DNA from 3 places in the Polaromonas aquatica genome. Region 2 is predicted to be linked to each of the others. Evidence: predicted binding sites of a transcription regulator. Region 2 holds the regulator's gene; each other region holds the start of a gene.

Region 1 (4,833 bases), 220 kb from region 2:
GTATTCAGCCACAAGCTGGTGTTCATGCCATTGGACCTGGGACACCCGCTGTGGGTGGAGGCCGACTCCGTCGACATCAACTTTCACATACGCCGTGCAGACACCGCCAAAAAGGGAGCGGCCGCCATGACGCTGGCAGAGGCGCAGCGGCTTTGTGCGCAGTTGCATGGTGAACTCATTGACCGCAACTTCCCGCTGTGGGAGTTTTATGTGTTTGACCGCATCAAGCTGCCCGAGGCCCAGGGCGGCCGCATCGTCGGTGGTTTTTTCTCAAAAATCCACCATGCGGCGCTGGACGGCAAGGGTGGCGTGATGCTGGCCAATGCCCTGCTTGACATGGGCCCGGTGCCGCGCGAGGTAGCACCACCCGACCCGGGCCGGCGCCGCAAGCTGGAATCGGACCTCAAGCTCGGCAAGATGATAGGTTCGGTGTTTTCGAGTTCGCTGGGCCAACTGGTCAAGGCAGCAAAATCACTGCCCTCCGCGGCCACCACCTTCGGCAGCACACTGGCCAAACAGTCCATGGCAAGCTCCGGCACGGGCGTCAAGGCCAAGATGCCCATGAAGCTGGCGCCGCAAACACCTTTTAATGCCGGTATCACTACAGGCCGAGTGTTCGTAACGGCCACCGTCCCGCTGGCTGAGTGCAAGGCCATGGGCAAGGCGGTGGGCGGCTCGTTCAACGACATCGTGCTGTGGATCTGCTCGACAGCTTTGCGCAACTACCTCAGCCAACACCACAGCCTGCCGAAAAAATCACTTGTTGCGGCCATGCCGGTGTCGCTGCGTGAAGCCGGTGCCACAGACGCCAGCAACCTGGGCAACCAAGTCAGCATGAGCCTGGTGGAACTGGGCACCCACCTGGCGCATCCCCTCAAGCGCATGAATGCCATCATGGCGTCCACCGCCAAGGTCAAGACCTCCATGCAGAGCCTCAAAGGCTTGCTGCCCACCGACTACCCTTCACTGCTGGCACCGTGGCTGGTGGGCGGCGCGGCCAAAATGGCATTGAATGCCTACGGCAAAAGCGGCATGGCAAGCCGCCTGCCCATGGTGGCCAACCTGGCCATTTCCAACGTGCCCGGTACACCGGTGCCTTTGTACCTTGCGGGCGCGCAGTTTTTAAGCTTTCACCCGCTGTCCATCATCATGCACGGGCTGGCACTGAACATCACCATCCAGACTTATGCAGGTCACGTTGACTTCGGCATCGTTGCAGACAAAAAGGCACTGCCGCATGCCAGCGATCTGGCAAAAGCCATTGAGGCGGCGTTCAGGGAAGCGCAAACCTTGATGGCCTTGCCTGCAGCGACAACACAGGCTGCGCCAGCGAAAGCCCGAAAAACCACGTTATCTCCGGTCACAAAGAAAACAAAAGCAGCCAGCCATGCGAAACATGCCCCTGTAAAAACCGGCAAGCGCCCCGATACTGTCAGCAAGCCAAATACATCAAAAAAAACCAATGCCCCAAACCATGGCAGGCCAGTCCTCAAAACAGCATCCGAAAAATCCGCAGCAAAAACAGTCAAGCGCAAAACCGTCGCCAGGTAACGCGCCTGCGCCCCACGACCAACCACCCAGCGCCTGGCTGCTGGCGCTGGAGTTGCGGGCGTTCTGGGAGTTTGGCGCTCTGCTGCCTTCCTGGCCGCTACTGGCGCGTGCGCCCAAAGGCGATGGCCATGCCGTGATGGTATTTCCTGGTCTGTCGGCCAACGACGCGTCCACCGTGCCCTTGCGGCACTACCTGCAGTCGATCAACTACAAACCTTGGGGTTGGGAGCAGGGTTTTAACTTTGGCCCACGCGCAGGCGTACTTGATGAAGCCAGGAACAAACTGGTGCGCACCTTTGAAAGCACTGGCCGCAAGGTGAGCCTGATTGGCTGGAGCCTGGGCGGTGTCTATGCGCGTGAGCTGGCCAAGGAATTGCCGCATATGGTGCGCACTGTTATCACATTGGGCACGCCGTTTGCGGGCTCGCATAAAGCCACCAATGCCTGGCGCATTTATGAGCTGACCAGCGGCCGAAGTATTGAAAAGGAAGCGGAAAAATACGACCTGCCCGCAGCACCGTCCATGCCAACCACCAGCATTTATTCACGGACCGATGGCGTGGTCGCCTGGCAGGCAAGCATCCAGGCCCCCGACACAAGCAACCCCGATACCGAAAACATTGAAGTACTGGCGAGCCATATCGGCCTGGGCGTGAACCCCTGCGCGTGGTGGGCCGTGGCTGACCGCCTGGCCCAGCCCGAGGGCGGCTGGCAACCTTTTGAGCGAAAATCAGGTGTGCACGGGCTGATATTCCCCAAACCAGCCAACACCTTCACCCGCTAGGGTGATGCAGACAATCAGCGTACTATCAGCACCGGCATGCGGCAATTTGCCAGCACCTGGGTTGCCACCGAACCCATGACCAGATTGACCAGCGCGCCATGGCCGTGGGAGCCCAGTACCAGCAGGTCAAATTTTCCGGCTTGAGCAGCCTTGGCGATGGTCTCCCCGACGGACCCCACTTTCCAGCTGCTTTTGGCATCAATGCCGTGGCGCAACAGGAATTTGGTGACAGGTGCCAACACCTTTTCGGCTTCTTCGGAAAAATACTTCTCCACGACAGCCTTGCCCACAGCACCGCGCACGCGCGGCGGCAAGGACGGTTGAACGGTCAGCACGGTGTACTGGTTGTTTACAGCGAACAGCTCATCATGCGTGGCAAGGTAGGCCAACATTTTTTTTGTGTATTCGCTACCGTCAACCGCAAGAAGAATTTTCATGATGCGCCCTCAATGAGTAAATCGATCCAGTGTACTTGGGGCTGTGCAATGCATGTTGATGCAAATCAATATGCCCGCAAACTTGTAACTCACCATCAGCATCACGCACCAGCGCCGGATATTTGGCTGCACCAAGAGGCCGGGCAAGCCCCAAAGCAAGGACTCTGGCCGTGTTCAGAACTCGTGCACGTTGAACTGGTAATCCGCAGTCACTTCACCGAGCAGGCGAAGCCCGACATCCGGTGGCGAGGCCAGTGCCTGGGCGATCTTTTTGTTGAAGCCCACCAGGATGGCCTTGGCCTTGTCGGCAAACTCCGGGCTGACACCCTGGTCCTCGTATTGCAGGACGTAGCCGTGCGCAGCAACGCCGATCACAAAAAAGAACGCGGCATTCGCGGGCTCCTGCGTCATCAGGCCAAAGGCAGCCTTGTAGAGCAGCTTGAATGAATCGGTTCCGGATTCCGCTGCTTCGAACCTGCCTGCTTCTTCATCAAAAGTCATTACCAGTACCTCTTTATCGACTCGTTTCAATCCCATGCCGCCATCATACGACCGGCTTCATGTCCGAAATGCCACCATGCACAGAAGACCACTGAGCAGGATTGGCAAGAAAAGCCTCAATTTCAGCCACGGCCCCCGCATCCAGATGGCCGCTGTCCCGCCCCACCGCCAGGACGTCGGTCCAGGTCGCGAGTGCATGCAGTGCCACACCGAAAGGCGCCAGCAATGCCTCAACCGGGAAAGTGCCATAGTCAAAAATGACAAACAGGTCCTTGACGCCGGCTCCTGCAGATGTGATGGCACGCAGGAAGTTAACCTTGGAAGTGCCGGCCGCCACCATGTCATCCACCAGCAGCACACGGCTTGCCTGCGGCGTTACGCCAACCATCTGGCTGCCATGGCCAATTCCGCGGGTCTGCTTGCGCACGTATTGCAAAGGCAATTCGAGCTCATCCGCCATCCAGGCTGCAAAGGCGATGCCACTGGCCTCGGCACCGACAATCGACTGAATGCCATCCAGGCAGCCGCGCTGCCTTAGCAGATCCAGCCCTTGTTTAACCAACTCACGGCGTGCCGCAGGAAACGATATCAGGCGCCGGCAATCCATATACACAGGGCTGGCCCAGCCGGAGGGCAAACGAAACGGCTCTTCCTTGCGAACCTGTACACAGCCACTGTCCAGCAGCATGCGGGCCACGTTTTTCGAAATCTCGGAACTGGGATAAAACGCCATCTGGAGGTCTTTCTCGGGGTATTTTGGATGTGACAATCTACGGCCTGGCGAGCAGCTTGCGCAGGCGCTCGGCACCGGCCCGGCCTTTGTAGGAGGCTTTCCAGAGCCGCTCTATCATTTGCTCATACAGCTTGACGGCTTCGGGCGAAGCCGTGACCGTGGCAATGCCATTGCGTACATTGGGCAGCTCGCCGAGCCGGAACGGGCTCAGCGCCAGGACGGAACGGCTGGCGCTTTGAAACAGCTGAAAGGTCGAGGACGGCATGGCATCGTCCACAAGGCCGACCTGCACATGCATGGGTTCGCTCTCCATCAGCTCTGCAATGCGCTCGATTTCCTGCCGGGCGGCCTGGATGCGTTCCTTGCGCAGCGCTTCGGGCAGGTCCAGCCGGCCCACCAGGCCGGTATGCAAAAACCGTTCAAGGTCACGCAAGCCAACCAGGCTCACAATGCCCGGCCGCCGCTGGGCAAACGCGGCCTTGCGCTCCTGCAGGATCTGCACCAGCTGGTCGATTTCCTTCACACGCACAGCCTCGCCGCTTTGGGACGAGGCATCACCTTGCGGCAGCGTCTCCAGCAACATGAGCCTGAGGTAGTTCAGGTAGTCACCCGAGGTCAGCAACAGTGAAATCGGCTCGAAGTGCGCCATGATGCGGTCCGCGCCCTGCTCTAGTTGGCGCATGCGCTCAAAAAAGCTCAGGAAATTGGCGTAATACTCCACCTCCACACCGAGCAGCGAAGCCATTGATGTACCCAGGAGCTGGGCTAGGCGCTCCACCGTCTCGATCTTGACGATTTCGCCTTTTTCCATCCGGTAAACCACGGCG
Region 2 (4,833 bases):
GGCCGTGAGTAGCCGGGATGCGGCAGTCGCGGCAGATGACTCCTCCGGCATCGTGTCGCTGTACCAGTCAGAAAAGAAGATCTACGCAAAAGGCGTTTCGGGCTGGTTTAACCAATGGCGCTGGGCCATGGTCTGGGCCACGCAACTGGTGTTTTACGGCTTGCCCTGGCTGACTATCAACGATCGGCAGGCCATGCTGTTTGATCTGGGGGCGCGCCGGTTTTATATCTTCAACCTGGTGCTTTACCCGCAGGACCTGATTTACCTGACAGGCCTGCTGGTTATCAGCGCGCTGTCGCTCTTCCTGTTCACGGCGGTGGCGGGCCGGCTTTGGTGTGGCTACGCCTGCCCACAAACGGTTTATACCGAAATTTTCATGTGGGTGGAGCGCAGGATTGAAGGTGACAGGATAGCCCGGATGCGCCTGGATAAGGGCCCCTGGAGTATTGCCAAAATTTTCCGCAAGACTGCCAAGCATGCGGTCTGGATAACGATTGGCTTGTGGACGGGCTTTACGTTTGTCGGTTATTTCACGCCGATTCGCGAGCTGCTGGGCGCGGTTGGAAGCTGGGCTCTGGGGCCGTGGGAATTGTTCTGGGTGCTTTTCTACGGCTTTGCGACTTATGGCAATGCCGGCTGGATGCGCGAGCAGGTGTGCAAATACATGTGCCCTTATGCCCGCTTCCAGAGCGCGATGTTTGACCGCGACACGCTGATCGTTACCTACGACGGCGCGCGGGGCGAGCACCGGGGCTCACGTCGGCGCAGCGAAGCACTGGCCCAGTACCGCGCCAAAGGTCTGGGAGACTGCATTGACTGCGGCCTGTGCGTGCAGGTTTGCCCCACGGGCATAGACATTCGTGATGGCCTGCAATATGAATGCATCAGCTGCTCGGCCTGCATCGACGTGTGCGACAGTGTCATGGAAAAAATGAACTACCCGCGCGGGCTGATCCGCTACAGCACACAGAACGGCATGGACCAGAAACTGTCCCGTTCCGCGATGTTTCGCCGGGTGCGGCGGCCCCGGGTTCTTGTGTACACGGCGGTGCTGGTGGCCATCGGTACGGGGATGCTGTGGGCCTTGCTGGTTCGGCCTTCGTTCAAGGTGGACGTGGTGCGCGACCGTGGCGCGATGGCCCGCCAGGTGGGCCAGGGTCAGATTGAAAATGTTTACGGCCTGCAGATCATGAATGCAACCGAGCATGATCAGCAGTATGTGCTCAAGGTGGAGGGGATGGCGGGAGCCCGGATTGTGTCCGACGCGCAGGTGGTGGTCGACGCCGCCGGTGCGCGCTGGGTTCCGGTGCGGGTGCAGGTGCCGCCCGATGCCGTGGCTGCGGGCTCTCATCCCATTACCTTTGTGATTTCGAAGCAGGGCGCTTCGCAGGATGAAGTCGTCGAAAAATCGGTTTTCCTGGTACCGCGTTAAGGTGTTTTCCTAATATCCTTGTGGAGGACTTTTTCATGAACCCCGCCAGTAGAGACAGTGCAAACATGCTGCATTCGCCTGAAGTCCGCCCATGGTGGAAAGAGCCCTATGTCTGGATGGTGATTGCCGGGCCGCTGTCGGCGGTGCTGGCCTGTATCGTCACTGCGTTCTACATCATGCAGGGGCCGGACGCCGTTGTATCAGAGGACTCTTACCGTGAGGGGCTTGAGATCAGCCGGGAGGTGAATGCGGCAAAACCGCTGATGCAGCCGGCCCAGACGGGCCGCAACCACAGCGCAACCGGGGGAAAAAGCAATGAAAAACCATGACCAGCCTGAAGCCCAGGGTCTCAAACGCTGGGGACTCATCATCTGGCCGGCCTTTTTGGCGGCCTGCCTGCTTGAAGTGCTGGTTTTTTCGATGATTGACCCTGGCGAGATTCATTGGCCAGGCCTTGAGCTGCAGGCAAGCCGCAAGGGCGTTTATACGGTGGCTTTTTTTATGTTTTGGTTTATCGCTGTGATCAGCAATGGCCTGGTGTTATGGCTTGCCGAGCCTGACGCCATCAATCAATGACACTGGGGCACATTGACAATGCGCTTTAGCGCATCGGCGTCCAGGATGTGGATGTTGCGCTGCTTTACCGCAATCACGCCATCATCGGCAAATTTTGAAAACGTGCGGCTCACGGTTTCGAGTTTCATGCCCAGGTAGCTGCCGATTTCCTCGCGTGTCATGCGCAACACCAGTTCGGATTTCGAAAAACCACGTGCCTGCAGGCGCTGCACCAGGTTGAGCAGGAAGGCGGCCAGCCGCTCTTCGGCCCGCATGCTCCCGAGCAGCAGCATCACGCCGTGGTCCCGCACGATTTCCCGGCTCATGATCTTGTGCACGTGGTGCTGGAGGGCATTGACCTCCCTTGAGATTTCCTCAATGCGGTCGAAGGGCATCACGCACACCTCGGCGTCTTCAAGCGCCACGGCATCGCAGGTGTGCTGCTCGTTGACGATGCCATCCAGGCCGATGATTTCACCGGCCATCTGAAAGCCGGTGACCTGGTCCCGTCCGTCTTCAGTCGTGATGCCGGTTTTGAAGAAGCCGCTGCGAATGGCATACAGCGAGGTGAATTTTTCCCCCGTGTGGAAAAGTGCCGCGCCGCGCTTGACGGTCCGCCGGGTTGCCACCAGTTCGTCAACACGGATCAGCTCCTGGGTGTTTAGGCCAACAGGCATGCACAGTTCGCGCAGATTACAACTCGAACAGGCTACTTTGATGGTTTCTTTGAGCATTTGGGGGCAGTGTGAACAGTCCGGTTGGTGTTTAGGTCGTTTTTCCGTGAAAGAGGCGGCATCCGTCGCGAACGCAACGAATCCATGATGTAGATCAGATTATGCCGATGTGGGACTGCGGAGGGTTTGATACAGGTCAAGGCGAGGGCTGATATTTGGCGGCACAGTGTGCATTCTTCCAAGGAAATCAGTTCATGAGTGTTGTTTCGCCCGACCTGCTGCGCAGATTTGACCTGAACGGGCCGCGTTATACCTCCTATCCGACAGCGGACCGCTTTGTCGAGGCCTTTGCTGCGGATGACTATGCACAGGCGCTGTCGCAACGCCATGGCGGCGCCGCAGCCATGGCGTTGCCGCTGTCCCTGTACGTCCACATTCCGTTTTGCGAGTCCCTGTGTTACTACTGCGCATGCAACAAGATCATCACCAGGCATCACGGCAAGGCCGATGAATACCTGCGTTACCTGGGCCGCGAAATCGATTTGCAAGTGGCCCATGCAGGTATTGGTCAGGTCGTGAGCCAGCTGCATCTGGGTGGAGGCACGCCGACTTTCCTGAACGACATGCAGCTCAGGGCATTGATGGCCCTGTTGCGCCGCAGTTTTTCATTTACCCCGGGTGGTGAGTATTCGATTGAAATTGATCCGCGAACCGTCGATGAGGCCCGGCTTGCAGTGCTGGCCGAACTGGGGTTCAACCGGCTGAGCTTTGGCGTGCAGGATTTTGATCCGGCCGTACAGCGGGCAGTGCACCGTGTCCAGCCAGCGGAGCAGGTGTTCGGCCTGGTTGACGCTGCCCGTTCGAAAGGTTTTGAGTCCATCAATGTTGACCTGATTTATGGCCTGCCCATGCAGACGCCGGAATCATTTGACCGGACACTTGAGCAAGTGACGGCATTGCGGCCTGACCGGGTTGCGCTTTATGCCTATGCGCACCTGCCGGAACGTTTCAAGCCGCAGCGCCGCATTGCAACGGCTGAATTGCCCGATGCCTCCGCCAAGATGGCCATGTTTTCCCGTTCACTGGCGGCGTTTGACGCTGCCGGCTATGTTTATGTGGGCATGGATCATTTCGCCTTGCCCGGCGATGCGCTGGCTGTTGCCAAACGGCAGGGCCGCTTGCACCGAAATTTCCAGGGCTACAGTACCCAGCCCGACTGCGACCTGATTGCGCTGGGCGTTTCCGCCATAGGCCGCGTTGGTGCCACCTACAGCCAGAATGCCAAGACGCTGGAAGAGTATTACGACCATCTCGATCAGGGGCGCCTGCCGGTTGTTCGCGGCCTGGCCCTGTCGCGCGATGATCTGCTCAGGCGCGCCGTCATCATGGCATTGATGTGCCAGGGGCAACTGCAGTTTGAGTCCATTGAGCTGGCTTACCTGGTTGATTTCCGGAGTTACTTTGCGGCAGAGATGGAGGCGCTCGCAGCGCTTGCCGATCAGGGACTGGTTCGTTTGAGTGATTCCGGTATCGAGGTAAGTGCCCAGGGCTGGTTTTTTGTGCGCGCTGTCGCCATGGTGTTTGACCGCTATTTGCAGGCTGACCGCAACCGCGCCAGGTTTTCGAAAATCATTTGATGTCTGCGACCCTTCTAGCCACGGCCTTGCTGATGGGGCTTGCCGGAGGGCCTCACTGCGTGGTGATGTGCGGTGCGGCTTGCGCGGGTATGGGACGTGCTGGCGGTGGGGCCAGCACACTGGCCATCTGGGGTTTTCAGGCGGGCAGGGTTGTGGGGTATTCCACCCTGGGCGGCCTGGCTGCTGCATCAATGCAGGGGCTGGGCTGGCTCAGCATTCATTCCGCGGCCCTCAGGCCCGTCTGGACGCTTTTTCATGTGGCTGCGGCCCTGCTGGGGCTGATGCTGCTCTGGCGGGCGCGCCAGCCTGCGTGGCTTGAGGATTCTGCGCGCGCGGTCTGGGGCCGGGTGCGTTCCATTGCGGGCGGCCAAACCGGAAGGGCTGGGCTTGGTGCGCCGATCCTGCTGGGTGCATTGTGGTCCTTGCTGCCTTGTGGTTTGCTCTACTCGGCCTTGCTGGTGGCTGCGCTGGGCAGCAGCATGCAGGAAGGCGCTGCCGTCATGGCACTGTTTGCCCTGGGCAGCGGTGTTTCCCT
Region 3 (4,833 bases), on a different contig from region 2:
CGGAATTCTTGCCCTGATGCGCGCCGCTTCCAAGTGTTGTGCCATCGATTCAAAAGGTGAGTCGATGGCATACGGGGTACTCACCTGGGGCACCAGTAATACAGGAATGGTACAGGCGCGAGATACGCGTTCTGCATCGCTGCCAAGCATCAGCTTCTGCAAACCGCGACGGCCATGCGTTCCCATGATTACGGCATCGTAGCCTTTGGCTGCTTCTTCACAAATTGCGTCTGCCGCTCGTCGAACCCTGGTTTCGCACAGAATCACACGAGCTTCAATACCGGCACTCGCGGCGATGATCCTGGCTTCTTCCAGCACTTCGTTACCGTGGCGGCGCAGCCCCTCCATATGAGTGAGGTACAGCGAAGGCGATGCCATTTGCATTTCACCAATCGCGGCATATTCATTCAGGATATACAGCAACGTCAGTTTGGTGGCTTTTCGATCTGCCAGGCCAATGGCGACGTGCAACGCATTCTCAGCAGTTGAACTTCCGTCGAATGGAACGAGGATGTTGCTGAACATTCTTTGCCTTTCCTATCGTGCCAGAACCTGGATACGCATGACCGAGGATGGCATAGACCGCGGATCCACCTTTGATGAAAGTCAAGTGCGAACCGGCAATGTGAGCCTGATTGGAAAATTTCTTTCGTCGCAGAAGTGGTCAGGGCGGAATTGAGGGGGTGAGAGTGCTTTCTCCAGCCGTTTCATTGGGACTTTCGGGGGCCTTCCGGGCATGCCTTCAAGACATTCGCTCACTGAATTTTCAGATCAGCTCAAGGTACCAGCACGGCAGCACCTAGCAGTCGACCCGCCCGCAAATCGTCCAGCGCTTCATTGGCGTTCTCCAGCGGATAGGTTGTCGTTACAACGCGCAAAGGCACCTTCAATGCGAAGCGGAGAAACTCCGCCGCATCGGCACGTGTGAGGTTGGCTACTGATAGTAATTGCCGCTCCTCCCACAGCAGCCTGTATGCGAAAGACGGGATGTCGCTCATGTGGATCCCGCCGCAGACGACGCGGCCACCCTTGCGCACCGCGCGTAGCGCGAGGGGTACCAACTCGCCGACAGGCGCAAAGATAATGGCAGCATCCAGAAGTTCGGATGCCGTCTCATCCGATCCGCCGGCCCACACTGCGCCTAACGAGCGGGCAAACTTCTGTGCCTGTATATCGCCGGTGCGGGTGAACGCGTGGACGTTCCTACCCTGGTGTAGCGCAACCTGGGTAATCAGGTGCGCAGCCGCGCCAAAGCCGTAAATGCCGAGTTTCAGGGCGTCATCGCCGGCCATACGCAACGATCTCCAGCCGATCAGCCCGGCACACATCAATGGCGCAACGTGAACCGCATCTGTCAGCACTGTCAACGGCAGGCAGAAAGCGGCTTCAGCGACCACATGCGTGGCGAAACCGCCATCGCGTCCGTGGCCGGTGAACAATGGCTGGTCGCAAAGGTTTTCGCGGCCCAAGCGACAGAAGGCGCAATGTCCGCAGGTGTGCGCGAGCCAAGGCACTCCGACACGATCGCCAGGGACCAGCTCAGACACACCATCTCCGATGCACTCGACAATGCCGACGATCTCGTGGCCAGGTACCAGCGGCAGATGCAGCAACGGTAGCTCCCCGTCAACGACATGCAGGTCGGTACGACACACCGCACACGCTTCGACACGCAGACGCACTTCACCCGGCCCCGGCTCGGGAACCGGGCGCTTCTCCAGGCGTAGCGCCTCGCCAGGTTTGTGCAGAACCATCGCGCGCATCATGGGCTGAATTCCAGTTTGGGGTCGGTGCGATCAATCCCTGCGGCATTGCACCATATCGATTCGAACAACCTATGTCTGTGTGCCGATGCCGTTTTTTTTTGCCAAGGGCAGGGCGTCAGGCTCCACATACCCTGATCAAAAGTGCAAACTCCACGCTACTTGATACACCAAAGTGCTTCAGAGGTATCCACATTTATTCAGGTTGCACCGGATGGTTATGTGCACCCGAACTGAGGCCCGACTGGCGGTCAGTGCGTGTTTGCCTGGTTTGCTGTGCCGTTCAGCGAGTTATGCAAGATCGCTTGCCAGGCCTCGAATGCCGGCTTCAGGCCATTCTCGGGTGCTGTATGGAGCAGATGAGTGCCGCAAGTCGCCATATCGACTTGCGTCTTGATCATCGCAGCAGCCAACTGCTGCCAATATTGGGTCGCGCCTTGCAGGTCAAAGCGCATCAACTCCGACTGAATGGCCAGCCAATCGGATGGTTCGCTCTGACTGCGCAGCTTCTGCGCGACCGCCTCATGATGCACCGAAGCATGATGCGCGGCTTGCTGCTGGATTTTCCGCATGGCTTCGGAGCCGCGAAATACGGCGCAGGCGCTTTCAGTTGCCAGAATAAGCTGTTGGCGACCAAGGTCGGCCAGCAGGTTCCAGGGCGCCGATCTGGCGGTCATAGTCTCGGTGGACGGGGCGGCGTGGGAAGTTTTTGTACTCATGAGGGCTCCTTTCGGGGTGGTTGGCGGTGACGGGATCAATGTCGCAGGGCTGGTGATCGCGCCTGCTCGTGAATGGATTGGCATGCGGTGCAATAAGGTGTTTCCGGTAGTGCCGAGAGCCGCCGCAGGTCGATCGCTTCGCCGCAATCAAGGCAACGGCCATAGCTCGAAGCTTTGCCGCGGCTGCCGTCTTCAAGGCGGCGGCGGGCCGCGAGAACTTGCGCCAGATCTTGGGCGGCATGCTCCGCTTTGGCTTCGCTGATCGTGGACAGTGACTGTTCCGTGGCCATATCCTTGAAGTCCATGACATCATGCGGCGCAGCTCGTTCCCCCTGGTCAGCCAGACTCCCTCCAGCGCGCAGGATGGCGCGTAATTCCGCCTCGCGTTGAGCAAGAAGCTGGCTGAATCGGGGGGCCAGGCTACTGTTGTATGTGTCCACAGGAATTTCCTCATTGGTCGTACTGAATGGTCCTACTTAAAGGTCATTTTCTGGCGCGCAAGCGTTCGGTCCTTGATCTGGCGCAAGTGATGGCGTGATCATTGCGTTAACCTGAAGTTATCAGGCGGGATGACCCATCGGAGTTCAAGGATATTCATGAGCGTACGCAATCTCGAAGCCCTGCTCCAGCCCGCTTCGGTGGCTGTGATCGGAGCCTCCGACCGTGAAGGCAGCTTAGGGGCGGTTGTGCTGCGCAACCTCAAGCTTGGAGGGTTTCAGGGACCAGTCTGGCCGGTCAATGCCCGGCATGCGAGTGTCGGAGGTGAGCAGGCCTGGCCAGATATCGAATCGCTGCCGCAGGCGCCTGACCTGGCCGTGATTTGCACACCGGCAACCACTGTGCCGGGGTTGATTGCTGCCTTGGGGCGCAAGGGAACACGTGCCGCCATGGTGCTCACGGCAGGCCTGAAACAGCCAGCAGGCGACGATGGTCTTTCGCTGGAGCAGCGCATGCTGGACGCTGCGCGGCCCTACCTGCTGCGCATTCTGGGACCGAATTGCATAGGCGCGCTGGTCCCTGGCGCCCACCTCAATGCAAGCTTTGCGCCGGGTAATGCGGAACCGGGCCGGTTGGCCTTTGTGACCCAGTCGGGCGCGCTGGCGACTGCCATGCTGGACTGGGCTAACAGTCGGGGTATCGGTTTTTCACATTTTATCTCGCTGGGCGACAGCGCCGATGTAGATTTCGGCGACGTGATCGACTACCTGGCCAGCGAGCCGGGGACCCGGGCCATTTTGATGTATGCGGAATCGATCAAGGCGGCGCGAAAGTTCATGTCGGCCGCGCGGGCGGCCGCGCGCAACAAGCCCTTGATCATGGTCAAGGCTGGACGGGCGCCTGATGGCGCCAGGGCCGCCGCTTCGCACACCGGTGCCCTGGCTGGCTCTGACGAGGTATTTGACGCTGCCGTCATGCGGGCCGGCATGCTGCGGGTGGACACGCTGGAGTCGCTGTTCGATGCCGCCGAAACACTAGCCCATATACGCCCCTGGTGCGGTGAGCGGCTGGTGATCCTCACCAATGGCGGCGGCGCCGGCGTGCTGGCGGCCGATGCGCTGGAGCTGGGCGGGGGCAAGCTGGCCCGCCTGGGCGAAGAAACTCTGACAGCCCTAGATCAATGCCTGCCAGCCTCCTGGTCGCACGGCAATCCGGTCGACATCATCGGTGATGCACCCGTTACCCGCTATCAAGACGCATTGCGCGTGTTGCTGGCTGCACCCGATGTGGACGCGGTGTTATTCATGCATGCGCCTACAGCAATCGTTCCTGCAGCAGCGATTGCATCAAGTTGTTTGCCGCTGATCCAGCAGTCCGCCAAGCCGGTGCTGAGTTGCTGGCTGGGCGGCGCAGCCGTGGCGACGGCGCGCGCCGCCTGCGGTTCGGCGGGCATTGCCAGCTACAACACGCCGGAACGCGCGGCGACGGCATGGTTACAACTGCTCAACCACGCACGCAACCAGGAAGCCCTTCAGCAGATCCCGTCCGCTGCGCTGGACGGCCTCATGCCCGATCAACAATGCGTTCAGTTGCTTCTGGAGCAGGCGCTGCGTGACGGCCAGGAGTGGCTCAACGCGGCACAAGCACAAATGTTGTTGCAGGCTTGCGGTATCCCCATCGTCGAGACTGAGCAGATCCAGGGCATTGAAGAAGCAGTCATCGTCGCCGATCGCATGGGTTATCCCGTCGTACTGAAGATTGTTTCGCCCCAGGTCATCCACAAATCGGACGTCGGCGGCGTGGCGCTTGGTCTGGCGACTGCGGACGAACTCAGGGCGGCCGCCATGAAGATGCGCCAGCAGGTGGCGCGCTTGCTGCCGCTGGCCGTGGTGCTCGGCTTCACCGTCCAGCCC

Evidence for each region. The regulator FNR, encoded in region 2, switches genes on or off when oxygen is low (the NO sensors DNR and NnrR bind a similar motif). The targets are predictions, from matches to a motif close to TTGATNNNNATCAA.
Region 1: a site for FNR is predicted at 2,828-2,841, ahead of ACFQND_RS05245 (universal stress protein). Genes of this name have one in related genera too.
Region 3: a site for FNR is predicted at 2,995-3,008, ahead of ACFQND_RS07005 (TraR/DksA family transcriptional regulator). Genes of this name have one in related genera too.

Annotation. Positions count from the first base shown of each region.
Region 1 covers NZ_JBHSRS010000013.1:240,176-245,008, reverse strand. The annotation lists gene ACFQND_RS05255 (wax ester/triacylglycerol synthase family O-acyltransferase) at 1-1,551, shown strand, start outside; gene ACFQND_RS05250 (alpha/beta hydrolase) at 1,475-2,335, shown strand; gene ACFQND_RS05245 (universal stress protein) at 2,350-2,772, opposite strand; gene ACFQND_RS05240 (hypothetical protein) at 2,947-3,309, opposite strand; gene ACFQND_RS05235 (orotate phosphoribosyltransferase) at 3,317-4,042, opposite strand; gene ACFQND_RS05230 (helix-turn-helix domain-containing protein) at 4,044-4,833, opposite strand, start outside.
Region 2 covers NZ_JBHSRS010000013.1:16,675-21,507, forward strand. The annotation lists gene ccoG (cytochrome c oxidase accessory protein CcoG) at 5-1,432, shown strand; gene ACFQND_RS04220 (FixH family protein) at 1,468-1,761, shown strand; gene ACFQND_RS04225 (hypothetical protein) at 1,748-2,008, shown strand; gene fnr (fumarate/nitrate reduction transcriptional regulator Fnr) at 2,002-2,721, opposite strand; gene hemN (oxygen-independent coproporphyrinogen III oxidase) at 2,916-4,298, shown strand; gene ACFQND_RS04240 (sulfite exporter TauE/SafE family protein) at 4,298-4,833, shown strand, end outside.
Region 3 covers NZ_JBHSRS010000015.1:135,242-140,074, forward strand. The annotation lists gene ACFQND_RS06990 (universal stress protein) at 1-525, opposite strand, end outside; gene ACFQND_RS06995 (zinc-dependent alcohol dehydrogenase family protein) at 777-1,775, opposite strand; gene ACFQND_RS07000 (phasin family protein) at 2,015-2,482, opposite strand; gene ACFQND_RS07005 (TraR/DksA family transcriptional regulator) at 2,518-2,922, opposite strand; gene ACFQND_RS07010 (bifunctional acetate--CoA ligase family protein/GNAT family N-acetyltransferase) at 3,079-4,833, shown strand, end outside.